DNA from 3 places in the Peribacillus sp. FSL R5-0717 genome. Region 3 is predicted to be linked to each of the others. Evidence: a T-box and tRNA genes for the amino acid it is inferred to sense, from the RefSeq annotation. Region 3 holds a T-box; the other regions hold tRNA genes.

Region 1 (10,433 bases), 2.5 Mb from region 3:
ACATAAACAATGGATGGAACAAAAAAGAAATAAAGGATACATATTACTTTTGAATTGAAATGGTTTGGGGTAAGGGAACTAAGCAGGAATTTGAAGAGTATTGTCGAAAATCTAAAAAAAAGGTTTTGGAGGAATTTATGATGGAAGATATCCTTCGCCCGATTTATCAAGAGCGAGCAAGTTTAAAATCTACACTTGGAATCTTGTTAGTAGAAAAAAGAGATGATAATAGCCCGATTACCGATACGTTTGACTACATCCTTTTTGTAATTGCAGACGAAGCAGAAGAGGCCGTGTTTTTAAAACACTACACATACCAGGATAAAAAGGCGGCCCTGCATATCGTAAAGGAAGACCAATTAAAAGAATGGCTCCTATTAGGCACGAACCGCAAAGTGGTTGACTGGATATATAACGGGAAGGTCCTTTTTGACCGGAACGAATATCTGGACCGTTTGAAAACCGAAATCCGGGAGTTCCCCTTCTATGGAAGGAAGTTAAAGATGGGGATGGAGTTCGCGAAGTTAATTCGCAGGTACATGGATGGGAAAAGCTTCTTTGAAAAAGGCCATCATCTTGAGGCATACAATCATATCGTTCATTCCCTGCATCATTTGGCACGTTTGGAGATAATAGAACAGGGCTTTTATCCGGAGGTTACTGTCTGGAACCAAGTGAAGCATATGGAACCTGAAATTTACAAGCTGTATAAAGAATTGATCAGCAGTGAGGAAACGCTCGAAAAAAGATTGGAGCTTTTATTCCTTGCGAGCGAATTTCTTATATATTCGAGGACGAATGCAGGTTCACAGCATTTGGTCGAAATAATGGGAATGAAAGAAGATCCGTGGACGATTGCAGAGCTTATGGAGCATCCGGAAGTTAAGTTTTATTCAGTAGACCTAGGCGTTTTATTGGAATATTTGATAGAGAAGAAGGTAATCGATGTAATCAAAGCGGAGACAAAAGGGCACGAGGTATATCATCGGTTTTATCGTGTATCAAAAAACTTTTAAAAAAATGCATTTTTATTGTTGACCAATAATAATATAGGTGTTATATTAATACATGTCGCTGCGGGACATCAGCTTTCGCAGCTTCATCAAAACAAAAAAAAAAACATGTTGACAACAGAGTTGAAAACATGATAAGATGTAAAAGTCGCTTACGAAGTAGGCAACATCAAAAATGCTCTTTGAAAACTGAACAAAACAAAGCGCCAACGTTAAATTTTAAGTGAGCACACACTATCAAAAAAGCAAATGAGCAAGTCAAACATTTCTTCGGAGAGTTTGATCCTGGCTCAGGACGAACGCTGGCGGCGTGCCTAATACATGCAAGTCGAGCGAATCGATGGGAGCTTGCTCCCTGAGATTAGCGGCGGACGGGTGAGTAACACGTGGGCAACCTGCCTATAAGACTGGGATAACTTCGGGAAACCGGAGCTAATACCGGATACGTTCTTTTCTCGCATGAGAGAAGATGGAAAGACGGTTTACGCTGTCACTTATAGATGGGCCCGCGGCGCATTAGCTAGTTGGTGAGGTAATGGCTCACCAAGGCGACGATGCGTAGCCGACCTGAGAGGGTGATCGGCCACACTGGGACTGAGACACGGCCCAGACTCCTACGGGAGGCAGCAGTAGGGAATCTTCCGCAATGGACGAAAGTCTGACGGAGCAACGCCGCGTGAACGAAGAAGGCCTTCGGGTCGTAAAGTTCTGTTGTTAGGGAAGAACAAGTACCAGAGTAACTGCTGGTACCTTGACGGTACCTAACCAGAAAGCCACGGCTAACTACGTGCCAGCAGCCGCGGTAATACGTAGGTGGCAAGCGTTGTCCGGAATTATTGGGCGTAAAGCGCGCGCAGGTGGTTCCTTAAGTCTGATGTGAAAGCCCACGGCTCAACCGTGGAGGGTCATTGGAAACTGGGGAACTTGAGTGCAGAAGAGGAAAGTGGAATTCCAAGTGTAGCGGTGAAATGCGTAGAGATTTGGAGGAACACCAGTGGCGAAGGCGACTTTCTGGTCTGTAACTGACACTGAGGCGCGAAAGCGTGGGGAGCAAACAGGATTAGATACCCTGGTAGTCCACGCCGTAAACGATGAGTGCTAAGTGTTAGAGGGTTTCCGCCCTTTAGTGCTGCAGCTAACGCATTAAGCACTCCGCCTGGGGAGTACGGCCGCAAGGCTGAAACTCAAAGGAATTGACGGGGGCCCGCACAAGCGGTGGAGCATGTGGTTTAATTCGAAGCAACGCGAAGAACCTTACCAGGTCTTGACATCCTCTGACAACCCTAGAGATAGGGCTTTCCCCTTCGGGGGACAGAGTGACAGGTGGTGCATGGTTGTCGTCAGCTCGTGTCGTGAGATGTTGGGTTAAGTCCCGCAACGAGCGCAACCCTTGATCTTAGTTGCCAGCATTCAGTTGGGCACTCTAAGGTGACTGCCGGTGACAAACCGGAGGAAGGTGGGGATGACGTCAAATCATCATGCCCCTTATGACCTGGGCTACACACGTGCTACAATGGATGGTACAAAGGGCTGCAAACCTGCGAAGGTAAGCGAATCCCATAAAGCCATTCTCAGTTCGGATTGCAGGCTGCAACTCGCCTGCATGAAGCCGGAATCGCTAGTAATCGCGGATCAGCATGCCGCGGTGAATACGTTCCCGGGCCTTGTACACACCGCCCGTCACACCACGAGAGTTTGTAACACCCGAAGTCGGTGAGGTAACCTTCATGGAGCCAGCCGCCTAAGGTGGGACAGATGATTGGGGTGAAGTCGTAACAAGGTAGCCGTATCGGAAGGTGCGGCTGGATCACCTCCTTTCTAAGGATAATTACGAGAGCGCTTTTGTTTTGTTCAGTTTTGAATGAGTAATTCATTCAAATAGGAAAGACGAACATCACGATGTGATGGATTCTTTCTGCTTTGTTCCTTGAAAACTAGATAATAGATAGAAGGCAATTAATTTTTTTCAAAGCATCTGTAAGATCTTTTTTAACGGTTAAGTTAGAAAGGGCGCACGGTGGATGCCTTGGCACTAGGAGCCGATGAAGGACGGGACTAACACCGATATGCTTCGGGGAGCTGTAAGTAAGCTTTGATCCGGAGATTTCCGAATGGGGAAACCCACTGTTCGTAATGGAACAGTATCTTTACCTGAATACATAGGGTACTGAAGGCAGACCCGGGGAACTGAAACATCTAAGTACCCGGAGGAAGAGAAAGCAAACGCGATTTCCTGAGTAGCGGCGAGCGAAACGGAATTAGCCCAAACCAAGAGGCTTGCCTCTTGGGGTTGTAGGACACTCAACATGGAGTTACAAAGGAACGGGGTAAATGAAGCGACCTGGAAAGGTCCGTCGAAGAAGGTAAAAACCCTGTAGTTGAAACTTCGTTCCCTCCTGAGTGGATCCTGAGTACGGCGGGACACGAGAAATCCCGTCGGAAGCAGGGAGGACCATCTCCCAAGGCTAAATACTCCCTAGTGACCGATAGTGAACCAGTACCGTGAGGGAAAGGTGAAAAGCACCCCGGAAGGGGAGTGAAATAGATCCTGAAACCGTGTGCCTACAAGTAGTCAAAGCCCGTTAATGGGTAATGGCGTGCCTTTTGTAGAATGAACCGGCGAGTTACGATTTCATGCGAGGTTAAGTTGATGAGACGGAGCCGCAGCGAAAGCGAGTCTGAATAGGGCGAATGAGTATGAGGTCGTAGACCCGAAACCAGGTGATCTACCCATGTCCAGGGTGAAGTTCAGGTAACACTGAATGGAGGCCCGAACCCACGCACGTTGAAAAGTGCGGGGATGAGGTGTGGGTAGCGGAGAAATTCCAATCGAACCTGGAGATAGCTGGTTCTCTCCGAAATAGCTTTAGGGCTAGCCTCAAGATGAGAGTATTGGAGGTAGAGCACTGATTGGACTAGGGGCCCCCAACGGGTTACCGAATTCAGTCAAACTCCGAATGCCAAATACTTATTCTTGGGAGTCAGACTGCGAGTGATAAGATCCGTAGTCGAAAGGGAAACAGCCCAGACCACCAGCTAAGGTCCCAAAGTATACGTTAAGTGGAAAAGGATGTGGAGTTGCTTAGACAACCAGGATGTTGGCTTAGAAGCAGCCACCATTTAAAGAGTGCGTAATAGCTCACTGGTCGAGTGACTCCGCGCCGAAAATGTACCGGGGCTAAACGTATCACCGAAGCTGTGGATTGACACCGTATGGTGTCGATGGTAGGAGAGCGTTCTAAGGGCGTTGAAGTCAGACCGGAAGGACTGGTGGAGCGCTTAGAAGTGAGAATGCCGGTATGAGTAGCGAAAGAAGGGTGAGAATCCCTTCCACCGAATGCCTAAGGTTTCCTGAGGAAGGCTCGTCCGCTCAGGGTTAGTCGGGACCTAAGCCGAGGCCGAAAGGCGTAGGCGATGGACAACAGGTTGATATTCCTGTACCACCTATACATCGTTTGAACGATGGGGGGACGCAGAAGGATAGGGTAAGCGCGCTGTTGGATATGCGCGTCCAAGCAGTTAGGCCGGAAACGAGGCAAATCCCGTTTCCATTAAGGCGGAGCTGTGATGGCGAGGGAAATATAGTACCGAAGTTCCTGATTCCACGCTGCCAAGAAAAGCCTCTAGTGAGATGTAAGGTGCCCGTACCGCAAACCGACACAGGTAGGCGAGGAGAGAATCCTAAGGTGTGCGAGAGAACTCTCGTTAAGGAACTCGGCAAAATGACCCCGTAACTTCGGGAGAAGGGGTGCTTTTTAGGGTGAATAGCCCAGAAAAGCCGCAGTGAATAGGCCCAGGCGACTGTTTAGCAAAAACACAGGTCTCTGCGAAGCCGCAAGGCGAAGTATAGGGGCTGACACCTGCCCGGTGCTGGAAGGTTAAGGGGAGAGGTTAGCGCAAGCGAAGCTTTGAACCGAAGCCCCAGTAAACGGCGGCCGTAACTATAACGGTCCTAAGGTAGCGAAATTCCTTGTCGGGTAAGTTCCGACCCGCACGAAAGGTGTAACGATCTGGGCACTGTCTCAACGAGAGACTCGGTGAAATTATAGTACCTGTGAAGATGCAGGTTACCCGCGACAGGACGGAAAGACCCCGTGGAGCTTTACTGCAGCCTGATATTGAATTTTGGTACAGCTTGTACAGGATAGGTAGGAGCCTGAGAAGCCGGAGCGCCAGCTTCGGTGGAGGCGTTGGTGGGATACTACCCTGGCTGTATTGAAATTCTAACCCGCGCCCCTTATCGGGGTGGGAGACAGTGTCAGGTGGGCAGTTTGACTGGGGCGGTCGCCTCCTAAAGAGTAACGGAGGCGCCCAAAGGTTCCCTCAGAATGGTTGGAAATCATTCGTAGAGTGTAAAGGCACAAGGGAGCTTGACTGCGAGACCTACAAGTCGAGCAGGGACGAAAGTCGGGCTTAGTGATCCGGTGGTTCCGCATGGAAGGGCCATCGCTCAACGGATAAAAGCTACCCCGGGGATAACAGGCTTATCTCCCCCAAGAGTCCACATCGACGGGGAGGTTTGGCACCTCGATGTCGGCTCATCGCATCCTGGGGCTGTAGTCGGTCCCAAGGGTTGGGCTGTTCGCCCATTAAAGCGGTACGCGAGCTGGGTTCAGAACGTCGTGAGACAGTTCGGTCCCTATCCGTCGCGGGCGCAGGAAATTTGAGAGGAGCTGTCCTTAGTACGAGAGGACCGGGATGGACGCACCGCTGGTGTACCAGTTGTCTTGCCAAAGGCATAGCTGGGTAGCTACGTGCGGACGGGATAAGTGCTGAAAGCATCTAAGCATGAAGCCCCCCTCAAGATGAGATTTCCCATGGCGCAAGCTAGTAAGATCCCTGAAAGATGATCAGGTTGATAGGTCAGAGGTGGAAGCATGGTGACATGTGGAGCTGACTGATACTAATAGATCGAGGACTTAACCAACGCTTTTAAAAAAATGAAATACCTTCTTATTATCTAGTTTTGAAGGAATGAAAATTTCTTCTTGCATTTTCTCAAAAAGACGTTATAATAATATATGTCTTGAAAAAATGTTAACATTGTTTGGTGACGATAGCGAAGAGGTCACACCCGTTCCCATTCCGAACACGGCAGTTAAGCTCTTCAGCGCCGATGGTAGTTGGGGGTTTCCCCCTGTGAGAGTAGGACGTCGCCAAGCTTATATTGTTCCGCAGTAGCTCAGTGGTAGAGCATTCGGCTGTTAACCGAACGGTCGTAGGTTCGAGTCCTACCTGCGGAGCCATTATTGGAGAGCTGTCCGAGTGGCCGAAGGAGCACGATTGGAAATCGTGTAGACGGGTAACCCTGTCTCAAGGGTTCAAATCCCTTGCTCTCCGCCATTTATACCTGGCCCGTTGGTCAAGCGGTTAAGACACCGCCCTTTCACGGCGGTAACACGGGTTCGAATCCCGTACGGGTCACCATTTAGATAACATATTGGAGGATTAGCTCAGCTGGGAGAGCATCTGCCTTACAAGCAGAGGGTCGGCGGTTCGATCCCGTCATCCTCCACCATTTTCAATAAGATCAGGTTGTTTCTGCATAAAGGATTGATTATTCAGCCCATTGAAACGCTTAACACGAAAACTTGATGCAAAATAGCAACATTATTACCGTCGCGGGGTGGAGCAGTCCGGTAGCTCGTCGGGCTCATAACCCGAAGGTCGCAGGTTCAAATCCTGTCCCCGCAATCTATGGTCCCGTGGTGTAGCGGTTAACATGCCTGCCTGTCACGCAGGAGATCGCGGGTTCGATTCCCGTCGGGACCGCCATTTTTATTGTTTGGCTCAGTAGCTCAGTCGGTAGAGCAAAGGACTGAAAATCCTTGTGTCGGCGGTTCGATTCCGTCCTGAGCCACCATAGTAGTGCCGGTGTAGCTCAACTGGTAGAGCAACTGACTTGTAATCAGTAGGTTGGGGGTTCAAGTCCTCTTGCCGGCACCATGTTTCATCCATATGCGGAGGGGTAGCGAAGTGGCTAAACGCGGCGGACTGTAAATCCGCTCCTTCGGGTTCGGCAGTTCGAATCTGCCCCCCTCCACCATTTTTATTACAGGGGTATAGTTTAAAGGTAGAACAGAGGTCTCCAAAACCTCCAGTGTGGGTTCGAGTCCTACTACCCCTGCCAATTTAAATTCTATAATGGCGATTGTGGCGAAGTGGTTAACGCACCTGATTGTGGTTCAGGCATTCGTGGGTTCGATTCCCATCAGTCGCCCCATTTTAAAAAATATGATATAATGATTACAACGTTAATGGGCTATAGCCAAGCGGTAAGGCAACGGATTTTGATTCCGTCATGCGAAGGTTCGATCCCTTCTAGCCCAGCCATATGCGAAAGTAGTTCAGTGGTAGAATACAACCTTGCCAAGGTTGGGGTCGCGGGTTCGAATCCCGTCTTTCGCTCCAAAAAAAGTTGGCGGCATAGCCAAGCGGTAAGGCAGAGGTCTGCAAAACCTTTACCACCGGTTCGATTCCGGTTGCCGCCTCCAATATACATGCCGGTGTGGCGGAATTGGCAGACGCGCACGACTCAAAATCGTGTTCCTCTGGAGTGCCGGTTCGACCCCGGCCACCGGTATCACCAATAGCGAAGGATTGCTATTACAAAAAGCTTCACACTTAATTGTGTGAAGCTTTTTTGTGTTCATGAACTACAAGATCAAATAATTTTCCATCACTCAAGAATGAAGGGAAAGTGAAACGAAGGAGCAAACAAACATCATGGGAGTGATTAAAGGGTATTAGGATATCATGTGATACACTGTGATACACTGTGACAGACGCCTATTGAAGCAACAAAACGATACATAAATTCTTCATTAAGGAGCACGTTTGTTACTACGATTAAAAAAAAAGAATGGTCAAAGAGTATTAACTCTGCCATTCGTTTCGTTAACTTTGATAAATGATTTAGAATTCAATATTCATAGCATTCAAGTCTGCTTCGGTATAGCCAGAAGCGGAGAGTGCGATTTCAATTTTTTCAGCAGCCTTATAATCAAATAATTTGAATTTAGACATTAATGCGAAAGCATTTTGATTTTCGATCGCCAAGGCAACAGCCTCCACGTCTTGCAGTAACTTCAGGTCTTCAATGTAGAATTGAGCGGTTCTCATAGCTAAATACTCATTCGTTGTAGTCGAACTGTAGAAAAGCCTTGTTAAAGTGGCGATTGCGTTAGGAACGAAAATCTTATTCATAATTACCCCTCCACTATTCATAATATTCTGTCACCCGAGTCATTACTAGTATGAGTCACTCTAAAAATGTTGTCAATCTTTATCTTTTGAGCATTTTTACTCACCAGTTGAAAGTAGGTAGATATTGAAATTGAGTAATAAAATATCTGAGACTTTTCCAAAGGCAAAAATCATTGCACCGGGTGCACGACGTAGGCGAAAGAATGAAGTTTGTTTACGAAACGAACATCGTTAGGTCTCAGGCTCGATCATAACCAGTTGGATTATATACTTCTTCTATTTACTTTATTCAACAAATGGGCCATTTTTTTCAGAAATTCTTTCAATGAATTCGTTTCTGTTTTCGAAAATTTTAAACGGTTTATGAAACAGCAGATCCTTATAAACTGTAAAGAAGGCGGGCTTCCACATTACGCAGTTCTCCAGATGAAACACTATCAGCCACAATTATTTGCATTGTTCTCGTAGCTGTCATTCGTTTGTCTGGATGCTTCAGTTGTAGCTGCTGTTGTATCGCCCGGAAAAGTACATTATTTTCTGGACGGTTGGCGTTATAGATTTCTTGTAAACTTTTTGATTTTTCCATGACTTTTCCTACTTTCCATCAAGTGTGAAATACATATGAAAGCTTATGCGATAATATTCGTATGGTCTATATTTCCGTCTGATCGCTTCTAATTCCTTCTTTTTTTAATTAAATCTTTAAAGAATAGAGAAGTTGCTCCTGATTTTTTACAAGACGTTAGCTCACCAGTCTTACAGCTTGACCTTTGTTATATATGTTGTTGTTGTTTTTCTTTATTCTTTAAAAAAGAACCTGTGCATTAAACAGGAGGGAGGTATAGGAAGACCTTATAAAGGGTAATTAAATTCAGTAAATAATAAATGGAGGAGCATTTAAAAATTTCTTTAAAGAATTATTATATAAGAAATCTAATACCAGGAAAGTAGCCGCTTCGCAGTTTTATAAATAATATCGATGAAATATGGCAATAAATAAAAAAAACACTATCTAGGAACACTTCACAAAACATATTTTCTAAGGGGCGGAAAATTGTGAACAATATGGGATGTCAATGCAGGTCCAATGACGAATTACAGCAACTGGTTGATGAGGCAAAAAAATATACGAGTAACGGAACAGTGGCAGACTATATACCGGCTCTTGAAAAGGCGAATCCTGAGGATTTGTCTGTTGCTATTTACTATCCTGACGGGAAAGGATATTGTGCGGGGAATGTAAGCGGTAAAATGACCCTTCAAAGCATATCAAAAGTTTTGACACTTGCTCTTGTATTAATGGAAAAAGGGGAGGATCATGTTTTTTCCTATGTAGGAAAGGAACCCACTGGCGATCCTTTTAATTCGATTGCCAAGCTAGAGACAAACAAGCCATCCAAGCCGTTAAACCCCATGATCAATGCAGGAGCATTGACTGTGACCCACATGATAGAGGGTGCCAGTGTAACCGAGCGATTTGAACGTATTTTACATTTTATCCGGGAGTTGACGCAAAATCCGAATATCGGCTTTAATGAAGATGTTGCCCGGTCAGAATATAATACAGCAGACTTGAATAGGTCGTTAAGTTATTTTTTAAAACAGCATCAAGTAATAAATGAGGATGTGGAGGATTTAATCGAATTGTATTCGAAGCAGTGTGCCATTGAAATGGACAGTCAGGATTTAGCGAGGATAGGCTGTGTGCTTGCCATGAATGGGAAAGATTTGCTGACGGGAAAGCAAATCATCCCAGGGGACATTGCCCGTATTTGCAAGACATTCATGGTTACCTGCGGCATGTATAACGCATCAGGTGAATTTGCCATAAATGTTGGCATACCGGCTAAAAGCGGTGTGTCAGGGGGAATCATGGGAGCCGTCCCCGGAAAATGCGGGATTGGAATTTATGGTGCAGCGCTGGATGAGAAGGGGAACAGCGTTGCCGGGATAAAAATCTTGGAAATGATGGCGAAAAAGTATTCCTTAAGTATGTTTAATTTGTAAACATGGAAACCAGTACCGAGTCAGTCGGATGTTAATTGAGTTCAGTGTAAAGCCTTAAGGAAACAGATCATTTACCTTCAAGGCAAAAAAAAGACCTCTGCACATAAGGGCAAGGTCTTAGGACTATTTCATAACAAGTTGGAGAAAAGGGATACTTTTTTATATAATGCATTTACCTCTTTATTTCGATGTTCCCCGATTTCATTT
Region 2 (10,433 bases), 1.1 Mb from region 3:
TACCGGAAGCGTTACGGCTTGGATTCTCCTTGCCTTCCTTAGCATACCGAAGGCAATGGCCGCAATAAAAGGCTTCGTAGGTAAAACACAGCCGATCACGATGGTGCCGGCAATGAAAGCCACTGCCCAAACGAACACCTTCTTTGGCTTACTCATGGCCATTGGATTATTCATCAGCTATCTTATATAGTCTCCGGGGACTGAGCCCATCCGCTCAGTCCTTTTTTCTATCTTCCGTGCCATATTGTTTTCCTATACTCCGATTCGGGTAATAGATAATACAACCACCTTATCAATATAAAAAGAGATTTGGACTTTAGTTTAGAAGGAGTGAATTGGATATGGCAACGAAACAACAAACGCAAAAATTAAAAAAAGAACTGCTTCAGGAAAAAAATGAGCTATGTAATAGAATTCAAAATGATGAACAATCAGTTCTGGATAAAAGCCAGACGGAATCCGTAGGTGAATTATCATCCTATGATAATCATCCTGCAGACCTAGGGACCGAATTATTCGAAATGGAACGGAATCAAGCACTCGATGAGCATGCACAATCCGAAATGGAGAAAATAGAAGAAGCTTTGAAAGCCATGGAAGAAGGATCGTATGGCCATTGTAAAACCTGCAATAAGGAAATCCCCATCGAGAGGCTTGAAGCAATCCCAAGCACCCTCTACTGTGTCGAGCATGCCCCAGAACGAACGCTTTCACAAGACAGGCCAGTGGAAGAGGATATACTGATTCCATCCAAGGGTGATCATTTTGAAAATCGTCATGGAATCGAAATGGCGGCTAAAGAAGATAGCTTTGGGGAAGTGGCCAAATTCGGTACATCAGAAACGCCATCTGATTATACCAGTGATCATGACAATTACAATGATCTTTATAAAAACGAGGATGAAACGGATGGATTTCCTGAAGACTATGAAGGATTTGCCGCAAATGATATCGAAGGAAAAACGAGAGTGGATATACCGAACAAAAAGCAAAAGGAATATGAAGATACCCTGAAAGAAGAAAATATACAATCCCAACTTGGAGACATTCCCTATAAACAAAAAGACGGTTATATCAAGGAAAATAAATAAAAAAAAGAAGCATACATGAATGTATGCTTCCTTTTTTGTTATGACCCGTACGGGATTCGAACCCGTGTTACCGCCGTGAAAGGGCGGTGTCTTAACCGCTTGACCAACGGGCCAACTGGCGGAGAAGGAGGGATTTGAACCCTCGCGCCGCTCGCGCGACCTACACCCTTAGCAGGGGCGCCTCTTCAGCCTCTTGAGTACTTCCCCATGGCTCCGCAGGTAGGACTCGAACCTACGACCGTTCGGTTAACAGCCGAATGCTCTACCACTGAGCTACTGCGGAACAATATGAATATGGTGGGCCTAAATGGACTCGAACCATCGACCTCACGCTTATCAGGCGTGCGCTCTAACCAGCTGAGCTATAGGCCCATATTTGGAGCGGGTGAAGGGAATCGAACCCTCATCATCAGCTTGGAAGGCTGAGGTTTTACCACTAAACTACACCCGCGAAATGGGGCGACTGATGGGAATCGAACCCACGAATGCCTGAACCACAATCAGGTGCGTTAACCACTTCGCCACAATCGCCGTAATTTGTAATATATGGTGGCTCAGGACGGAATCGAACCGCCGACACAAGGATTTTCAGTCCTTTGCTCTACCGACTGAGCTACTGAGCCACATATGTATTCAATTTAAATAATGGCGGTCCCGACGGGAATCGAACCCGCGATCTCCTGCGTGACAGGCAGGCATGTTAACCGCTACACCACGGGACCTAATAATTGCGGGGACAGGATTTGAACCTGCGACCTTCGGGTTATGAGCCCGACGAGCTACCGGACTGCTCCACCCCGCGACGGTAATAATGAAACGATTAGCATCAAGTTTTCGTGAATATTGTTTCGTCCGCATCCTTTATGTAAGGTTGTTTTAAAACAACTTGCTGCTTTTAGAAAAAATGGAGGAGGTAGAGGGATTCGAACCCCCGCGGGATTTGACTCCCCTGTCGGTTTTCAAGACCGATCCCTTCAGCCGAACTTGGGTATACCTCCACGGCTTAAAAAAATGAATATGGTGGACCTTGTAGGACTCGAACCTACGACCGGACGGTTATGAGCCGTCTGCTCTAACCAGCTGAGCTAAAGGTCCTTATATTTATTGGTAGCGGCGGAGGGGATCGAACCCCCGACCTCACGGGTATGAACCGTACGCTCTAGCCAGCTGAGCTACACCGCCAATATAATATAAGTTTCTGATTGAAAAATGGTGGAGCCTAGCGGGATCGAACCGCTGACCTCCTGCGTGCAAGGCAGGCGCTCTCCCAGCTGAGCTAAGGCCCCATTCATTAAAAATCACGTGGTCGGGAAGACAGGATTCGAACCTGCGACCCCTTGGTCCCAAACCAAGTGCTCTACCAAGCTGAGCTACTTCCCGCAATAAAAACATGGTGCGCCCGGCGGGAGTCGAACCTACAACCTTCTGATTCGTAGTCAGATGCTCTATCCAATTGAGCTACGGGCGCATATTTATGATGGTGCCGAGGACCGGAATCGAACCGGTACGGTAGTCACCTACCGCAGGATTTTAAGTCCTGTGCGTCTGCCAGTTCCGCCACCCCGGCACATACGAAAAGTGGAGCGGAAGACGGGATTCGAACCCGCGACCCCAACCTTGGCAAGGTTGTATTCTACCACTGAACTACTTCCGCATGAAAGATGCGGGTGAAGGGACTTGAACCCCCACGCCTTGCGGCGCCAGATCCTAAGTCTGGTGCGTCTGCCAATTCCGCCACACCCGCATATAAATGGTGAGCCATGAAGGATTCGAACCTTCGACCCTCTGATTAAAAGTCAGATGCTCTACCAACTGAGCTAATGGCTCGTGCTTGTACTATCTTAAAAAGTGGTGCCGGCAAGAGGACTTGAACCCCCAACCTACTGATTACAAGTCAGTTGCTCTACCAGTTGAGCTACACCGGCAGGTGTAAAATGGTGGAGGATGACGGGATCGAACCGCCGACCCTCTGCTTGTAAGGCAGATGCTCTCCCAGCTGAGCTAATCCTCCATATGAAACCTGCTTGGCGACGTCCTACTCTCACAGGGGGAAACCCCCAACTACCATCGGCGCTGAAGAGCTTAACTGCCGTGTTCGGAATGGGAACGGGTGTGACCTCTTCGCTATCGTCACCAAACAATGTTAACATTTTTCCAAGACATATATTATTATAACGTCTTTTTGAGAAAATGCAAGAAGAAATTTTCATTCCTTCAAAACTAGATAATAAGAAGGTATTTCATTTTTTAAAAAGCGTTGGTTAAGTCCTCGATCTATTAGTATCAGTCAGCTCCACATGTCACCATGCTTCCACCTCTGACCTATCAACCTGATCATCTTTCAGGGATCTTACTAGCTTGCGCCATGGGAAATCTCATCTTGAGGGGGGCTTCATGCTTAGATGCTTTCAGCACTTATCCCGTCCGCACGTAGCTACCCAGCTATGCCTTTGGCAAGACAACTGGTACACCAGCGGTGCGTCCATCCCGGTCCTCTCGTACTAAGGACAGCTCCTCTCAAATTTCCTGCGCCCGCGACGGATAGGGACCGAACTGTCTCACGACGTTCTGAACCCAGCTCGCGTACCGCTTTAATGGGCGAACAGCCCAACCCTTGGGACCGACTACAGCCCCAGGATGCGATGAGCCGACATCGAGGTGCCAAACCTCCCCGTCGATGTGGACTCTTGGGGGAGATAAGCCTGTTATCCCCGGGGTAGCTTTTATCCGTTGAGCGATGGCCCTTCCATGCGGAACCACCGGATCACTAAGCCCGACTTTCGTCCCTGCTCGACTTGTAGGTCTCGCAGTCAAGCTCCCTTGTGCCTTTACACTCTACGAATGATTTCCAACCATTCTGAGGGAACCTTTGGGCGCCTCCGTTACTCTTTAGGAGGCGACCGCCCCAGTCAAACTGCCCACCTGACACTGTCTCCCACCCCGATAAGGGGCGCGGGTTAGAATTTCAATACAGCCAGGGTAGTATCCCACCAACGCCTCCACCGAAGCTGGCGCTCCGGCTTCTCAGGCTCCTACCTATCCTGTACAAGCTGTACCAAAATTCAATATCAGGCTGCAGTAAAGCTCCACGGGGTCTTTCCGTCCTGTCGCGGGTAACCTGCATCTTCACAGGTACTATAATTTCACCGAGTCTCTCGTTGAGACAGTGCCCAGATCGTTACACCTTTCGTGCGGGTCGGAACTTACCCGACAAGGAATTTCGCTACCTTAGGACCGTTATAGTTACGGCCGCCGTTTACTGGGGCTTCGGTTCAAAGCTTCGCTTGCGCTAACCTCTCCCCTTAACCTTCCAGCACCGGGCAGGTGTCAGCCCCTATACTTCGCCTTGCGGCTTCGCAGAGACCTGTGTTTTTGCTAAACAGTCGCCTGGGCCTATTCACTGCGGCTTTTCTGGGCTATTCACCCTAAAAAGCACCCCTTCTCCCGAAGTTACGGGGTCATTTTGCCGAGTTCCTTAACGAGAGTTCTCTCGCACACCTTAGGATTCTCTCCTCGCCTACCTGTGTCGGTTTGCGGTACGGGCACCTTACATCTCACTAGAGGCTTTTCTTGGCAGCGTGGAATCAGGAACTTCGGTACTATATTTCCCTCGCCATCACAGCTCCGCCTTAATGGAAACGGGATTTGCCTCGTTTCCGGCCTAACTGCTTGGACGCGCATATCCAACAGCGCGCTTACCCTATCCTTCTGCGTCCCCCCATCGTTCAAACGATGTATAGGTGGTACAGGAATATCAACCTGTTGTCCATCGCCTACGCCTTTCGGCCTCGGCTTAGGTCCCGACTAACCCTGAGCGGACGAGCCTTCCTCAGGAAACCTTAGGCATTCGGTGGAAGGGATTCTCACCCTTCTTTCGCTACTCATACCGGCATTCTCACTTCTAAGCGCTCCACCAGTCCTTCCGGTCTGACTTCAACGCCCTTAGAACGCTCTCCTACCATCGACACCATACGGTGTCAATCCACAGCTTCGGTGATACGTTTAGCCCCGGTACATTTTCGGCGCGGAGTCACTCGACCAGTGAGCTATTACGCACTCTTTAAATGGTGGCTGCTTCTAAGCCAACATCCTGGTTGTCTAAGCAACTCCACATCCTTTTCCACTTAACGTATACTTTGGGACCTTAGCTGGTGGTCTGGGCTGTTTCCCTTTCGACTACGGATCTTATCACTCGCAGTCTGACTCCCAAGAATAAGTATTTGGCATTCGGAGTTTGACTGAATTCGGTAACCCGTTGGGGGCCCCTAGTCCAATCAGTGCTCTACCTCCAATACTCTCATCTTGAGGCTAGCCCTAAAGCTATTTCGGAGAGAACCAGCTATCTCCAGGTTCGATTGGAATTTCTCCGCTACCCACACCTCATCCCCGCACTTTTCAACGTGCGTGGGTTCGGGCCTCCATTCAGTGTTACCTGAACTTCACCCTGGACATGGGTAGATCACCTGGTTTCGGGTCTACGACCTCATACTCATTCGCCCTATTCAGACTCGCTTTCGCTGCGGCTCCGTCTCATCAACTTAACCTCGCATGAAATCGTAACTCGCCGGTTCATTCTACAAAAGGCACGCCATTACCCATTAACGGGCTTTGACTACTTGTAGGCACACGGTTTCAGGATCTATTTCACTCCCCTTCCGGGGTGCTTTTCACCTTTCCCTCACGGTACTGGTTCACTATCGGTCACTAGGGAGTATTTAGCCTTGGGAGATGGTCCTCCCTGCTTCCGACGGGATTTCTCGTGTCCCGCCGTACTCAGGATCCACTCAGGAGGGAACGAAGTTTCAACTACAGGGTTTTTACCTTCTTCGACGGACCTTTCCAGGTCGCTTCATTTACCCCGTTCCTTTGTAACTCCATGTTGAGTGTCCTACAACCCCAAGAGGCAAGCCTCTTGGTTTGGGCTAATTCCGTTTCGCTCGCCGCTACTCAGGAAATCGCGTTTGCTTTCTCTTCCTCCGGGTACTTAGATGTTTCAGTTCCCCGGGTCTGCCTTCAGTACCCTATGTATTCAGGTAAAGATACTGTTCCATTACGAACAGTGGGTTTCCCCATTCGGAAATCTCCGGATCAAAGCTTACTTACAGCTCCCCGAAGCATATCGGTGTTAGTCCCGTCCTTCATCGGCTCCTAGTGCCAAGGCATCCACCGTGCGCCCTTTCTAACTTAACCGTTAAAAAAGATCTTACAGATGCTTTGAAAAAAATTAATTGCCTTCTATCTATTATCTAGTTTTCAAGGAACAAAGCAGAAAGAATCCATCACATCGTGATGTTCGTCTTCCTATTTGAATGAATTACTCATTCAAAACTGAACAAAACAAAAGCGCTCTCGTAATTATCCTTAGAAAGGAGGTGATCCAGCCGCACCTTCCGATACGGCTACCTTGTTACGACTTCACCCCAATCATCTGTCCCACCTTAGGCGGCTGGCTCCATGAAGGTTACCTCACCGACTTCGGGTGTTACAAACTCTCGTGGTGTGACGGGCGGTGTGTACAAGGCCCGGGAACGTATTCACCGCGGCATGCTGATCCGCGATTACTAGCGATTCCGGCTTCATGCAGGCGAGTTGCAGCCTGCAATCCGAACTGAGAATGGCTTTATGGGATTCGCTTACCTTCGCAGGTTTGCAGCCCTTTGTACCATCCATTGTAGCACGTGTGTAGCCCAGGTCATAAGGGGCATGATGATTTGACGTCATCCCCACCTTCCTCCGGTTTGTCACCGGCAGTCACCTTAGAGTGCCCAACTGAATGCTGGCAACTAAGATCAAGGGTTGCGCTCGTTGCGGGACTTAACCCAACATCTCACGACACGAGCTGACGACAACCATGCACCACCTGTCACTCTGTCCCCCGAAGGGGAAAGCCCTATCTCTAGGGTTGTCAGAGGATGTCAAGACCTGGTAAGGTTCTTCGCGTTGCTTCGAATTAAACCACATGCTCCACCGCTTGTGCGGGCCCCCGTCAATTCCTTTGAGTTTCAGCCTTGCGGCCGTACTCCCCAGGCGGAGTGCTTAATGCGTTAGCTGCAGCACTAAAGGGCGGAAACCCTCTAACACTTAGCACTCATCGTTTACGGCGTGGACTACCAGGGTATCTAATCCTGTTTGCTCCCCACGCTTTCGCGCCTCAGTGTCAGTTACAGACCAGAAAGTCGCCTTCGCCACTGGTGTTCCTCCAAATCTCTACGCATTTCACCGCTACACTTGGAATTCCACTTTCCTCTTCTGCACTCAAGTTCCCCAGTTTCCAATGACCCTCCACGGTTGAGCCGTGGGCTTTCACATCAGACTTAAGGAACCACCTGCGCGCGCTTTACGCCCAATAATTCCGGACAACGCTTGCCACCTACGTATTACCGCGGCTGCTGGCACGTAGTTAGCCGTGGCTTTCTGGTTAGGTACCGTCAAGGTACCAGCAGTTACTCTGGTACTTGTTCTTCCCTAACAACAGAACTTTACGACCCGAAGGCCTTCTTCGTTCACGCGGCGTTGCTCCGTCAGACTTTCGTCCATTGCGGAAGATTCCCTACTGCTGCCTCCCGTAGGAGTCTGGGCCGTGTCTCAGTCCCAGTGTGGCCGATCACCCTCTCAGGTCGGCTACGCATCGTCGCCTTGGTGAGCCATTACCTCACCAACTAGCTAATGCGCCGCGGGCCCATCTATAAGTGACAGCGTAAACCGTCTTTCCATCTTCTCTCATGCGAGAAAAGAACGTATCCGGTATTAGCTCCGGTTTCCCGAAGTTATCCCAGTCTTATAGGCAGGTTGCCCACGTGTTACTCACCCGTCCGCCGCTAATCTCAGGGAGCAAGCTCCCATCGATTCGCTCGACTTGCATGTATTAGGCACGCCGCCAGCGTTCGTCCTGAGCCAGGATCAAACTCTCCGAAGAAATGTTTGACTTGCTCATTTGCTTTTTTGATAGTGTGTGCTCACTTAAAATTTAACGTTGGCGCTTTGTTTTGTTCAGTTTTCAAAGAGCAATTTCGATGTCGTTTCTCTCAGAAGCGACCTCTATAATGTAACACATTCTGTCACGTTTCGTCAACAACTTTTTTAAAATCTTTTTTAACAACTTGTTAGCTGTTTAAGTTGCTGTCTTAGCGACAAGAAATAATATACCATGTACTAAAAATGTTTGCAATACGTTTTTTAAAACTTTTTTCAAAAAAAACATTTTCACCTATTTCCTTCTATATATTCTTTACATCATCACACCCCTCCCCTACATCCGGGCCATGCCCATGTTTTATGAATAAACGAAGCATATTTCCAAAGAAACACAAATAGTCATATATAGATATCTTTTTTCCATGAGGTGAAGCAATGAATCTGCCATTAATCGGATTACTCATTTCCTACAGTATGGCCCTTTACTTATTCAGTACCGCTTTTTATGAAGCCATCAAGTTCAGCAGAGAAAAAGGCAAGGTGAACGGTACGACGTTTTTATTCAGCTTTACTTTCGCTTTGATTTTCACACGGATCACCTATTTGTTTCACCCATATTAGATAAAAGCAGTAAGTCGGGAGACTTACTGCTTTTATACGGAGACTTGCGCCTCTTTATGTTCCTTGCTTTTCTTTTCATCCTTTAAGAACATCATCAAACCACCCAATATGATGGTACCTCCAAGGACCTGCGTCCAGAGTATCGGTTCATCTAATATGAAGTAAGCCAGAATTGTCGCTCCCACCGGTTCAAGCAATATTCCCATCGAAAGCGTCGATGTGCTTAACCATTTTAGTGACCAATTGAATAAAGAATGTCCTAATAAAGTCGGGAAAATGGCAAGCAAAACGAAATAGATCCAATCGGAAGCAGGATAAGGCGCCAATGCCTCTCCCTTGAAGATCACATAAAAAAACAAGGCGACGGCGCTGATTGCATACACGACAAATGTATATGTTATAGAAGAGATGCGTTTTCGGACATTTTGACCAAACAGTAAATATCCGGTTACGAGCGCACATGCGACAAGCGAAAGAATATCTCCCCAAAGCGCCATGCCGCTGATTCTCAAATCACCCCAGCTAATTACAAGGCTGCCTGCTATCGCAATGATGCCGCTCAATATTGCCTTCACTGAAAATCTTTCTTTAAAAAACAGGTGGGCTCCGGCAAAAGCGAATAAAGGCTGGAGGGTTACAAGGACGGTTGAACTTGCGACCGATGTGTAATTAAGCGATTCAAACCATAAGATAAAATGAAAAGCCAAAAACACTCCTGCCGCAATCGAATACAGCCAATCCTTTTTTTCAATGAATTTAAGTTCATGACGGTATTTCACCACGAAAACCGGCAACATAAGAAGGACGGTAAATAATAAACGGTAAAAGGCGATAACACCCGATGGAGCGGTCGCCAATTTAACAAGGATGGCTGAAAACGATACGGATGCCACACCGATTGCCAACGCTACATAGGGATTCACTTTTGGCATTTGCACTTAGATTCCTCCTTTCAACGGAATTACGTTACATAGAACTCTATTCTACTATGTTAAAATTATTAGGGTAGTTTTTTTGAAAAACGGGTATATGGCAACAGACGATTTTATTCTTCGATAATAATTCGGAAGTGGTGAAACAAAATGGAATGGACATTCGACCCTCAATCGGAACTGCAAATCCTAATCAAATTGGGGATTTCAGCTCTACTTGGACTAATTATCGGCCTAGAGCGAGAAATGAAACGAAAACCCGTTGGATTAAAAACAAGCCTGGTCATTTCAATTGTCAGCTGTTTATTAACGATCGTTTCCATGGAATCCGCTTATAAATTCCCGGGTAGCGAAGACGTTAATATCACAATGGACCCCTTGCGTCTTGCGGCCCAGATCGTTTCCGGCGTCGGTTTTATAGGTGCTGGCGTCATTCTCCGGCGTGACAACAACAGCATATCCGGTTTAACGACAGCCGCCATCATCTGGGGAGCGGCGGGAATCGGGATTGCCGTTGGAGCTGGTTTTTTCCTCGAGGCCATAGCCGGCGTCATCTTATTGATCATTAGTGTGGAATTGGTGCCTGCAATCGTCACCTGGCTCGGACCGATGAAGTTACGGCAAAAAGAAATCTTTCTGCAGCTGGTCGTACAAAATAAAGATGACATTGCAATCGTACTGAAAAAAATCAAAGACGAAAAAATATTCATCAAGAATCTCAGAATCAAAGATGTGGCAAATGACAACCACCTTTTGACCCTTAAAGTTCTGGTCGATCACAAAGTCAGAACATCGGAAGTGTATTACACCGTCTCCAATCTTAAGGAAATTGCACGGGTGGAGATCGAAAATGTATAAAATTAAAGGCCGTTTG
Region 3 (10,433 bases):
GGCTGTGACTCCGCTGATGACCGGCGCTCCGCTTTTTATGATGCCTGCCTTCTCAAAAGCAATTTCCCCAAGTGTGTTACCCAGGATGTTCGTATGTTCCAAAGAGATCGAGGTAATGATCGAAAGAAACGGCTGGATGACATTCGTTGTGTCAAGCCTGCCTCCCAAACCGGTTTCCATCAAAACCAAATCGACTTCCTTTTTGCTAAAATAAGAGAATGCCATTGCAGTCAAAATTTCGAACTGGGTGGGACCATTCCCCTTGCTGTCCATCTCATGGATGATCGGCCAAAGCTTCCGAAAGACATCGATGAAATCCTGATCACTGATTTCATCCTCATTCACCTTCAGCTGTTCATTCATCCGGATTAAATAAGGAGATGTGAAGGAAGCGACCCGAATCCCTTGGGCAAGCAGAATTTCTTTAATATATTGCAGTGTCGATCCTTTCCCGTTGGACCCCGCAATGTGAATATACTTTAGCTCCTTGTGCGGGTCGCCTAATTCAGTTAACAATGTTTCCATCCGTGACAGGCCAAAATTCATGCCCAATCGAACTTGGCGCCGTTCAAAGAATTGATTGATTTCTTTCATGGTTGTAACCATTATCGTGGAGCCTCCTCTTTCTTTATACCGCTCTTATGCGTTAAGATTATTTTATCAATATATGTACGATTAACCTAGATGAAAGGTAGTGTTTTACCATGAAAACTTCAGATTTCCACTGTTGGATTGTCGTCAACGGCTATTTACAGCATGATAAGTTTTCCAGTTTAGCTTTGTTCATTAAAGAGGCGGCTGAAAGGAAAGATATCATGGCAACCCTTATCCGCAATTCAGATCTCATGCCCATAATCGAAAAAGGAGTGCCGCTGCTTAAAGGAACCTTTGATAAGCTGCCGGATTTTGTTCTGTTCATGGATAAAGACATTCATTTGGCGCGCCATTTGGAATTGCTCGGCATCCCCGTATATAACAGCAGTGCAGCAATCGATATATGCGACAGCAAAGCAAAAACACATCAAGCCTTAACAGGGCATGGCATACCGATGCCGAAAACCATATTTCCCCCTTTTACGTACGAAGGGATTGAAAGGGTCAATATGGATGCTTTCATCCAAATCGGCAATGAACTCGGGTATCCTCTTATCGTTAAGGAAGCATACGGTTCTTTTGGGGAACAAGTATATTTAATCCAAACAGAGGATGAGTTACTGAAGACGATCCGTGATCTTGGCCACAAACCTTTTATCATCCAGGAATTCATCGAGCACAGTAAAGGTCGGGATATTCGCGTGAATGTCGTGGGCAATCAAGTCATAGCAGCGATGCAACGTCATTCCGAGCAGGACTTCCGAGCTAATATGACTGCCGGGGGGCAGGCTGCACCATATATACCCACCAGTGAAGAAGCACAACTTGCCATTCGATGTGCGCAAATTCTGGGTGCCGACTTCGCTGGCGTCGATTTGCTGTTTGGTGAAGAAGGTCCGCTTCTGTGCGAAGTGAATTCAAATTCGCATTTATTGAACATTTATGAATGTACTGGCATCAACATCGCCGATAGCATGTTCGATTATATCTTGAAAGAAATAGGAAAAGGAAGTGCATCTGATGAAAAAACAAGCAGGCTGGTTGATTTATAACCGTGAGGATGCCTTGAAAAATAAAGGATACATAGATTGGATGCTTGACGAAGCCAGTAAGCTTGATCTTGATTTACACTTTCACTTTCGGGAAGACCTTAGGATCGGACATCGTTTCAACAAGTTATATGTTGAACATGAAATGCAGCCAATTTCATTGCCGGACTTTGCCATCGTCCGGACCATCGATCCTTTTTTCACTAAGCAACTTGAGCAATTGGGGATTGCTTGCTTTAACTCCTCCTTCGTATCGGAAATCGCGAATGACAAAGCAAAGACGCATCAATATTTGTCCTCACTTGGGATTCCAATGGCCGATACCGTTTATTGTAACGGAAGGCCGAGTGCCGATGACATGGAGCTCCCTTTCATTGCTAAAGAAACTAGCGGCCGCGGCGGGAAACAAGTATTTCTAATCGAGCATGCCGATGATCTTGCCCAGCTGAATGATGGGAATTGGATAGTTCAAAAACCTGGCTTATTCGGTAAAGATATCCGCGTTTTTGTAATTGGAAAAAAAGTGAAGGCTGCTGTACTCAGGGAATCCGCTTCCAGTTTCAAGGCAAATTATACGCTGGGCGGATCGGCTTCGCTATATGAGCTGACTGCATCTGAATTAGCCCTTGTTGAAAGAGTAATGAGTTCATTTGATTTCGGCCTGGTCGGTATCGATTTCATATTTGCCGAAGATGGCAGCCTCATGCTGAACGAAATTGAGGATGTCGTCGGGAGCCGGACATTAAGTGCACTAAGTGATATGAATATCGTATGGGAGTACTTTACATTCATAAAAGAAAGCATATCCTCTTCTTAAATAGCATGTAAACAGAAAAAGGATGAACCGGCTTCAAGCTGGTTCATCCTTTTGTTTTACAGTTGTTTCAGTTCGCTGATCCTGTGGATTACAGAGTCGCGTTTTTCGCTATAGTCTTTTTCCTTGGCACGTTCTTCTTCGATGACGCTTGCCGGCGCCTTTTTAACGAAGCCCTCGTTGCCTAATTTTTTCTGTACACGCTCAACTTCTTTATTAAGTTTGTCGAGTTCTTTTTCAAGACGTTTCACTTCTTCGTCAATATTGATCAGTCCTGTAAGCGGAAGGATTAGTTCTACGCCAGTTACGACAGCTGTCATGGCTTGAGCAGGCTCTTCGACTTCGATTCCGATCGTCAATTGTTCAGGATTACAGAAACGCTCGATATAGCTGCTGTTTTTCTGTAATGTCGCTAAGATGGCCTCATCTTTCGCTTTTAAAATTAAATTGATTTTTTTGCTTAACGGTGTGTTCACCTCAGCACGGATATTACGGACGGAGCGGATGATTTCAACAAGCAGCTTCATTTCCTCGGCTGCAGCTGTATCTGTCAACTCTTCATTCACTTCCGGCCAAGCGGCAACAGTGATGGACTCACCTTGATGCGGTAGGTTCTGCCAGATTTCTTCGGTAATGAATGGCATGAACGGGTGTAACAATCTCATTGTGTTATCCAGTACATACGCCAAGATCGAGCGCGTCGTTTTCTTAGCCGCTTCGTCTTCTCCATATAGCGGAAGCTTCGCCATTTCAATATACCAGTCACAGAAGTCATCCCATATGAAGTTGTATAGCACACGGCCCACTTCACCAAACTCATAACGGTCCGCAAGTCTGGTTACGTTAGAAATCGTTTCATTCAAACGCGTCAAGATCCATTTATCGGCTACAGACTTCTCACCGCTTAAATCGATTTCGTCATACGTCATGCCATTCATGTTCATCAAAGCAAAACGTGATGCGTTCCAAATCTTATTGGAGAAATTCCAAACTGCTTCGACTTTTTCCGTACTATAACGAAGGTCCTGGCCTGGCGAGCTGCCCGTAGATAAGAAGTAACGCAGGGAATCGGCACCGTATTGATCGATGACATCCATCGGATCGACACCATTGCCTAGCGATTTACTCATCTTGCGCCCCTGTTCGTCACGAACCAGACCGTGGATCAGCACATCTTCAAATGGTCGTTCACCTGTGAACTCAAGTGCTTGGAAAATCATCCGCGATACCCAGAAGAAAATGATATCATAGCCTGTCACAAGTGCCCCGGTTGGATAGTAACGTTGGAAATCAACACTGTCCTTGTCAGGCCAGCCCATAGTCGAGAATGGCCATAATGCCGAGCTGAACCATGTATCAAGGACATCTGTATCTTGTTCCCAGTTTTCAGCGTCCGCCGGCTCTTCATGACCTACATACACTTCACCTGTTTCTTTATGGTACCAGGCGGGAATGCGGTGACCCCACCAAAGCTGACGGGAAATGCACCAGTCGCGGATATTTTCCATCCAATGCAGGTACGTTTTCTCGAAACGGTCCGGTACGAAATGAACTTTTTCCTCATCGGTTCCTTTTTGAAGCTCAACGGATGCATCAGCCAGCGGCTGCATCTTAACGAACCATTGCGTCGAAAGATACGGTTCAACAACAGCACCGCTTCTCTCTGAATGGCCTACTGAGTGAAGGTGATCTTCGATTTTGAAGAGTACTCCTTCTTCCTGAAGGTCCTTGACGATTTGCTTACGGCATTCAAAACGGTCCATGCCTTCATATTTACCGGCCTTTTCATTCATCGAGCCATCTTCATGCATGACAAGGATGCGCTCCAAGTCGTGACGGTTCCCGATTTCGAAGTCATTCGGATCATGTGCAGGAGTAATTTTGACCGCGCCTGAACCGAATTCCATATCGACATAATCATCACCGACAATCGGGATTTCCCTGCCTGTAATTGGCAAGCGGACCTTTTTGCCGATCAAGTGTTTATAACGGTCATCTTCAGGGTGTACAGCAACAGCAGTATCGCCAAGCATCGTTTCTGGACGGGTGGTGGCAATTTCAATTTCACCCGATCCGTCAACCAATGGATATTTCATATGGTAAAATGCGCCCTGCACATCTTTGTAAATGACCTCGATATCGGATAACGCCGTTTTCGTTGATGGATCCCAGTTGATGATGTATTCGCCGCGATAAATCAAGCCCTTGTTATAAAGCGAAACGAACACTTCGCGCACTGCTTTTGAAAGACCTTCATCCAGGGTGAAGCGTTCACGGGTATAATCAAGTCCAAGACCTAGCTTTGACCATTGTTCACGGATATGGCTCGCATATTCCTCTTTCCATTTCCATGTCTCTTCCACGAATTTTTCACGCCCAAGGTCATAACGGCTCACGCCATCCGCACGAAGTTTCTGTTCTACTTTCGCTTGAGTGGCAATACCGGCATGGTCCATGCCAGGTAACCATAAAACATCATAGCCTTGCATCCTTTTCATGCGTGTCAATATATCTTGAAGTGTCGTATCCCAAGCGTGGCCAAGATGCAGCTTACCTGTAACGTTAGGCGGCGGGATGACAATCGTGTATGGTTCTTTTTTATCGTCACCCGTCGTTTCGAAAAACTTTCCATCAAGCCACCATTTGTAGCGGCCTTTCTCTATCGTCTGCGGATCATATTTAGTCGGCATTGAAATTTGGTTCTCTTCCATATCATTTCCTCCTTTTGGGCATAAAAAAAACTTCCATCATCTCAAAAGGACGAAGGAAGTTGTTCGCGGTGCCACCTTTTTTCCGAAAAAGAAAAAAATCCCTTTCGGCTCTCAAATCGGATAACGGCTCTTCACCGGCCTTCGCTACTAAAAAGTTCACGAAGACTGCTCGCGGACGACTTCGGATGCTGCTGCCTGGAAACCTCGCACCAATTTGGTTTCCTCTCTGAAAAGTGCATTTCATCTTACTATTTCCGGTCTTTGCATTGATTTATATTCATATGTAAAAACATTGAATGCATATAGTATATAGTACAAAAAACATGGGGTTCCAGTCAATCATCTTTTCGCTTACTTACTCAGGAATCATCCCATTTGATGCATTCATGTTCATTTTCTTTATTTTATCCTCCAGAAACAGTGAATGTGACGGCTGTTTCACCTTTTTCACTGCCCACCCATAGAATATAAGAAGTCCTAAAAAGGAAGGTAATAATATGAAGCGAAGATATACTCCCTATACTTTACCGCCTTGGGTGAAAAAATTCCGCGGTGTCTGCCAGCAGTTCATCGTCCCCTTTATCGTATTCCAAGGATTACGTACGCTGATTTTCCCGACTTTTTTCGATATGCTCCTGCTTATCGCGTTTATTTTCCTGGCCATGTCTTTGTATTTCGAATGGATTTAATTATTCCCTTACAGCAAAAAAATATACATGACTGGAGATGATCCAATCATGTATATTTAGCTTGGGGGTGATTGTTCTTCTTTGGCAGCCTCGGCAGCGGCCTTTTTCTTCTGTTCGATTTCTTCGATTCTCATCACCATATATTCAATATTTTTCAATAGCCAAAATTGCCGCTGAAGTTTCGTGACATTATCAAGCTCTGAACGATGGCCCCTGCCATCGGAATACCCCTTCACTAATTCCAAAGCTGATCCAGGGAATGCCAGATAACTTTGCATGAGCAATAATTCTTCTTCTTTTAACGGAAAATAACGAAAATAGTTATATAGCCAGTCAACACAGTCATCGCATTGGACAGGATAGGTCCTGGCCGATTTAACGAGAAATGGCAGTAAATCGAAATGCGGCGGAGCCGTATTCGAATTTTCAAAATTGATGAAGTAGCCATATCCCCGCTCATCATAAACGAAATGCTTCAAAGAAACCTTTCCGTGCGTTACCACGGTTCGAACCTTTTCACTATCCTTCGTTTTTTCATACCAGGTTTCAAACTTCTTGATCGAGTACTTCAGCGCCTGTGAAATATCAGTATAGAAAGAACAAACCGTCAGTTCGAATGGAGACATATACCACTTCTTTTCACAGCTGACAATATACTCTTCTATAAATTCCTTTTCGTTATTCCAGGCATCAAGCGTCCGCTCATAATGTGCTTCCCGTTCCTCAATATCCACTTGTATTTCCTTAACGGAAAGTGTATGCATCCGAGCAAGTTCCCTGAACAATTGCTTATGCTTTTCATCGCGCTCCCCGTCCCTTTCATCATTGAGCCAGGGCATCAGGTAATACAAACGTCCATTATGAAGAACAGCGTAACGCTGATCCATCGTTTGATAAATGGGAACGATTCGATTATAGCCGCGATGGTACAGTTTTTGAACATTTTTGATAAAATCAATGCCGTTATGCGGTGACATGGATTTCAAGGCAAATGTACCGCGATCACTGTATACTTTTTTTACACGCCCGAAGTCCTCAATATATTGTACATACATGGCATATTCCTTCAATACGGTCTCCGTGTCCCGATCCCGATTGGCAGGCTGCTGATTCTCGTTTTCCCTCACGAGACTCACTCACTTTCTCTAAAAAAACTAAACAATCCGCTTCCTCTAGCATTTAAAAAACAGGAGCAGAGCATATGCCCTGCTCTCTGTCCCGGTCAATTCTTATACGCAACCGCCTTCGGTATATAAATGACTTGCCCTTCATGGACGTTCTGATTCGACTCCAATTCATTGCTGAAAAGAATCGATTGAACCGTAACATCATATCGTTGAGCCAAGTCATCAAGCGTTTCCCCTTGCTGAACAATGCAAACCTTCATCCTTACCAGTTCTTCTTCTTGTTTCCGTCCGAATAAATCCATGATGGAAAGCTGCTTTTCATCATGATCGGCCGTTTCTTTTTCATCACGTTCCGCTGCTTGTTTCCTGCCTTTGAAACTCTTACCCTCCTTAGCCGGAGGCGCAGGTCTTTCCCTCTTTTTGAATAGATCGCTTATGGACGAATTGGATTCCTCTTCTTGCTCCACCTTCACATTCTCATTAAGGATAGGACCCGCTGTAACGGCATCGTCTTCCTGCCGGATGACATCCTCGGTTTCTACATTTAAAACTGGGCTACTTTCATGATTGGTTGCTTGACTTGGCTCTTCTTCTACTTCTTCTATAAATGTCACTCTAGGAATCTCCAAGGAATCCTGCCTGCTTGGTTCTTCCTCCAATTTTGCCTCTCCCATGGAAGGTACCTTTTCCGGGGAGTCAGGCGGATCACCAATTACTTCTTCCTCTACAGCTTGAGCTTCTTCCTGTCTATGCACTTCCGTTTCCCATTCCTCCTCTTCAGGATATGGTGAAACCGGGATTTCAAAAACGGGAGCATTATGCTGATCGCTTAAATAAATCGGTTCCTCTTCTTCTTCTTCGTTTGCTTCAGAAACCCGTTTTGACTCTGCAGAAAAAGGCGCGTATAACTCTTCTTCCTCCTCATCACGGAAAACGGGCTGAAAATCCGGGATTGGCGGCACTGCAGCTGCATAAGGAATATATGACTCATTTTCCCCATCCGTTTCCTCCTGATCCTCCGTTTCCCCAACTTCCTGCTCAGTATCAAACCGTTCTTCCACATATGAATCATTATAGATTCCGGTTATCAAAAGGTCCGCCTGCAATTTCAAGCAGTTATGCTCTGGCATGGCATAATCAAAGCTTTGAATCGAGACATCAACCTCATCCAAAGAGGCAATCCGATTATTCGGAATCGTTATATCAACCGGAAAACGGTGTGTGAACTCATTAAGTCCATTAGGATGCCTCTCGACCTTTTGAACCGCTTTTGGCAAAAAGGTCTGCGAAAACTCCTCTTCTTCACCATTTTGCGAGTCTTTGTATTCACCGCTTAAATCCAACGAGCCTCGTATAAAAACATATTGATCACTTTCTTGAATCGACACATTTGGATCAAGGGAAATAGAGTATAGCTCAGCCACTTCCTGTCCCTTCTGGAACCAAACGGATTCCTCTAAAGAAAATCGTAAATACGATTCATTTTCTTGCGACAAGACAACTCCTCCTTTCAGCTTCATGAAACGGTACCTATACCAATATCAATCTATGAAGGGAGGAAGCTGTTTATTCCTTAATTCATTTGCAGCTCTACATAGATATTCCCTGAATTAAAAGAAAGAGGTTCAATTTTCAGGCTAAATCAAGCGGGAATAACAATCAGCTTGAAAAACCCGCTCGGCATACCGCCATATTAATTCCCAACAGCCTATTAATTCTGCTTTCTACCAATTATTTTAACCTACCTCAAATTAATTCGGCCGTGAACGTTAAATTCGGTTCTTACACATACGGATTGAATTCAAAAAAACTGGCTGCATTTCTCCAAAATTTTTTGGAAAAATGGCAGCCAGTTCAAATTTATCATTATCGAATATCGCGGTAGCTCATGAAGCCTTGAATCATTTTTTTAATTTGGCAAAAGCCTGTTCTGCCGCAGCAATGGTTTTTTCGATATCTTCATCACTATGTGCAGTAGAAAGGAATAACCCTTCAAACTGTGACGGCGGCAAGTAGATGCCTTGATTCGCCATTTCCCTATAGTAGGAAGCAAAGAACTCTAAATCGGATGTTTTTGCTGTATCATAGTTTACGACATCTTCATTAGTAAAGAAAAGTCCAATCATGGAACCGGCACGGTTGAATGTATGGGGAACACCGTACTTATCCGCTGCCGCTCCAATTCCTTTTTCGAGCATATCCCCTTTTCGGGTGAACTCAACATAAGATTCTGGAGTCAATTGGCTCAGCGTTTCAAGGCCGGCCGTCATGGCAAGAGGATTACCGGACAATGTTCCCGCTTGATAGATTGTCCCACTCGGGGCAATTTGTTCCATGAATTCGCGCTTGCCTCCGAATGCTCCGACTGGCAAGCCGCCGCCAATTACTTTCCCAAGACAAGTCAGGTCAGGTACGATGCCAAAATAGCCTTGTGCACAATTATAGCCGACACGGAACCCTGTCATGACTTCGTCAAAAATCAATAGAGCCCCGTATTGGGTCGTCACTTCACGTAAGCCTTCGAGGAAACCAGGTTGTGGCGGAACCACACCCATATTCCCTGCAACAGGTTCTACGATGATACAGGCGATGTCTTCGCCAAATTGTTCAAACGCATATTTGGTTGCAGCAAGATCATTATATGCTACGGTAATCGTATTTTTTGCAATGCCTTCCGGTACACCAGGGCTATCCGGTAAACCTAATGTTGCAACGCCGGAACCCGCTTTGATCAGCAATGAATCGCCATGGCCATGATAGGAACCTTCGAATTTCAGGATTTTATCACGGCCTGTAATGCCTCGTGCCAGCCTTAGCGCACTCATCGTCGCTTCGGTTCCTGATGATACCATCCGGATCATTTCAATCGAAGGCACCCGTTCCATGACCAGCTTGGCCAGTTCATTCTCAATCAGTGTAGAGGTTCCAAAGCTTGTACCTGACTCCGCTACTTTTTTCAATGATTCCACGACACGGTCATTCGTGTGACCCAGGATGAGCGGTCCCCATGAAAGAACATAGTCGATATATTCATTTCCATCGATATCATACATTTTCGAGCCTTTTCCACGCTCCATGAAAATGGGATCCATGTCCACAGATTTGAAGGCACGTACCGGGCTGTTCACGCCGCCTGGCATCAAATTTTTTGCTTCGGCAAAAGCTTTTTTCGATTTTTCATATGACCGCATGATTCAATCCCCTTTTTCCATTACAGGTTATATTTTTTTATCATTGATTATCTTCGTTAATCCAGCGTGCTACCTCTTTTGAAAAATACGTGATGATCAAGTCGGAACCTGCGCGTTTCAAGCCTGTCAGCATTTCCATCACTATCGCTTTTTCATCAATCCAGCCGTTTTGGGCAGCAGCTTTGACCATTGAATATTCACCGCTGACATTATAGGAAACGATCGGAAGATTAAAGTTATTCTTAACGTCCCTGATGA

The links. A T-box is a leader RNA that pairs with one kind of tRNA and senses whether it is charged. The one in region 3 lies ahead of NYE65_RS04525 (valine--tRNA ligase), so its partner is inferred to be a tRNA-Val.
Region 1: it has a tRNA-Val gene. The T-box ahead of NYE65_RS04525 (valine--tRNA ligase) is inferred to sense a tRNA for this amino acid. The anticodon was not compared.
Region 2: it has a tRNA-Val gene. The T-box ahead of NYE65_RS04525 (valine--tRNA ligase) is inferred to sense a tRNA for this amino acid. The anticodon was not compared.

What each region holds. Positions count from the first base shown of each region.
Region 1 covers NZ_JBBOOF010000001.1:3,407,095-3,417,527, forward strand. The annotation lists gene NYE65_RS16440 (nucleotidyltransferase-like protein) at 141-1,016, shown strand; rRNA gene NYE65_RS16445 (16S ribosomal RNA) at 1,281-2,831, shown strand; rRNA gene NYE65_RS16450 (23S ribosomal RNA) at 3,008-5,940, shown strand; rRNA gene rrf (5S ribosomal RNA) at 6,060-6,175, shown strand; tRNA gene NYE65_RS16460 (tRNA-Asn) at 6,185-6,259, shown strand; tRNA gene NYE65_RS16465 (tRNA-Ser) at 6,265-6,356, shown strand; tRNA gene NYE65_RS16470 (tRNA-Glu) at 6,366-6,440, shown strand; tRNA gene NYE65_RS16475 (tRNA-Val) at 6,456-6,531, shown strand; tRNA gene NYE65_RS16480 (tRNA-Met) at 6,634-6,707, shown strand; tRNA gene NYE65_RS16485 (tRNA-Asp) at 6,713-6,788, shown strand; tRNA gene NYE65_RS16490 (tRNA-Phe) at 6,801-6,876, shown strand; tRNA gene NYE65_RS16495 (tRNA-Thr) at 6,884-6,959, shown strand; tRNA gene NYE65_RS16500 (tRNA-Tyr) at 6,976-7,059, shown strand; tRNA gene NYE65_RS16505 (tRNA-Trp) at 7,070-7,143, shown strand; tRNA gene NYE65_RS16510 (tRNA-His) at 7,161-7,236, shown strand; tRNA gene NYE65_RS16515 (tRNA-Gln) at 7,272-7,346, shown strand; tRNA gene NYE65_RS16520 (tRNA-Gly) at 7,350-7,424, shown strand; tRNA gene NYE65_RS16525 (tRNA-Cys) at 7,434-7,507, shown strand; tRNA gene NYE65_RS16530 (tRNA-Leu) at 7,516-7,596, shown strand; gene NYE65_RS16535 (hypothetical protein) at 7,929-8,219, opposite strand; gene NYE65_RS16540 (hypothetical protein) at 8,599-8,805, opposite strand; gene glsA (glutaminase A) at 9,285-10,226, shown strand; gene NYE65_RS16550 (hypothetical protein) at 10,355-10,433, opposite strand, start outside.
Region 2 covers NZ_JBBOOF010000001.1:2,007,891-2,018,323, forward strand. The annotation lists gene NYE65_RS09720 (1,4-dihydroxy-2-naphthoate polyprenyltransferase) at 1-190, shown strand, start outside; gene NYE65_RS09725 (TraR/DksA C4-type zinc finger protein) at 342-1,091, shown strand; tRNA gene NYE65_RS09730 (tRNA-Glu) at 1,133-1,204, opposite strand; tRNA gene NYE65_RS09735 (tRNA-Ser) at 1,208-1,298, opposite strand; tRNA gene NYE65_RS09740 (tRNA-Asn) at 1,300-1,374, opposite strand; tRNA gene NYE65_RS09745 (tRNA-Ile) at 1,387-1,463, opposite strand; tRNA gene NYE65_RS09750 (tRNA-Gly) at 1,469-1,542, opposite strand; tRNA gene NYE65_RS09755 (tRNA-His) at 1,547-1,622, opposite strand; tRNA gene NYE65_RS09760 (tRNA-Phe) at 1,639-1,714, opposite strand; tRNA gene NYE65_RS09765 (tRNA-Asp) at 1,738-1,813, opposite strand; tRNA gene NYE65_RS09770 (tRNA-Met) at 1,820-1,893, opposite strand; tRNA gene NYE65_RS09775 (tRNA-Ser) at 1,997-2,089, opposite strand; tRNA gene NYE65_RS09780 (tRNA-Ile) at 2,110-2,186, opposite strand; tRNA gene NYE65_RS09785 (tRNA-Met) at 2,197-2,273, opposite strand; tRNA gene NYE65_RS09790 (tRNA-Ala) at 2,302-2,377, opposite strand; tRNA gene NYE65_RS09795 (tRNA-Pro) at 2,395-2,471, opposite strand; tRNA gene NYE65_RS09800 (tRNA-Arg) at 2,483-2,559, opposite strand; tRNA gene NYE65_RS09805 (tRNA-Leu) at 2,570-2,658, opposite strand; tRNA gene NYE65_RS09810 (tRNA-Gly) at 2,671-2,745, opposite strand; tRNA gene NYE65_RS09815 (tRNA-Leu) at 2,754-2,835, opposite strand; tRNA gene NYE65_RS09820 (tRNA-Lys) at 2,843-2,918, opposite strand; tRNA gene NYE65_RS09825 (tRNA-Thr) at 2,941-3,016, opposite strand; tRNA gene NYE65_RS09830 (tRNA-Val) at 3,027-3,102, opposite strand; rRNA gene rrf (5S ribosomal RNA) at 3,114-3,229, opposite strand; rRNA gene NYE65_RS09840 (23S ribosomal RNA) at 3,349-6,281, opposite strand; rRNA gene NYE65_RS09845 (16S ribosomal RNA) at 6,457-8,007, opposite strand; gene NYE65_RS09850 (hypothetical protein) at 8,442-8,627, shown strand; gene NYE65_RS09855 (DMT family transporter) at 8,660-9,559, opposite strand; gene NYE65_RS09860 (MgtC/SapB family protein) at 9,710-10,417, shown strand.
Region 3 covers NZ_JBBOOF010000001.1:924,190-934,622, forward strand. The annotation lists gene NYE65_RS04510 (bifunctional folylpolyglutamate synthase/dihydrofolate synthase) at 1-606, opposite strand, end outside; gene NYE65_RS04515 (ATP-grasp domain-containing protein) at 705-1,646, shown strand; gene NYE65_RS04520 (ATP-grasp domain-containing protein) at 1,615-2,460, shown strand; gene NYE65_RS04525 (valine--tRNA ligase) at 2,517-5,168, opposite strand; T-box leader at 5,211-5,439, opposite strand; gene NYE65_RS04530 (hypothetical protein) at 5,666-5,857, shown strand; gene ysxE (spore coat protein YsxE) at 5,914-6,984, opposite strand; gene spoVID (stage VI sporulation protein D) at 7,080-8,480, opposite strand; gene hemL (glutamate-1-semialdehyde 2,1-aminomutase) at 8,886-10,175, opposite strand; gene hemB (porphobilinogen synthase) at 10,216-10,433, opposite strand, start outside.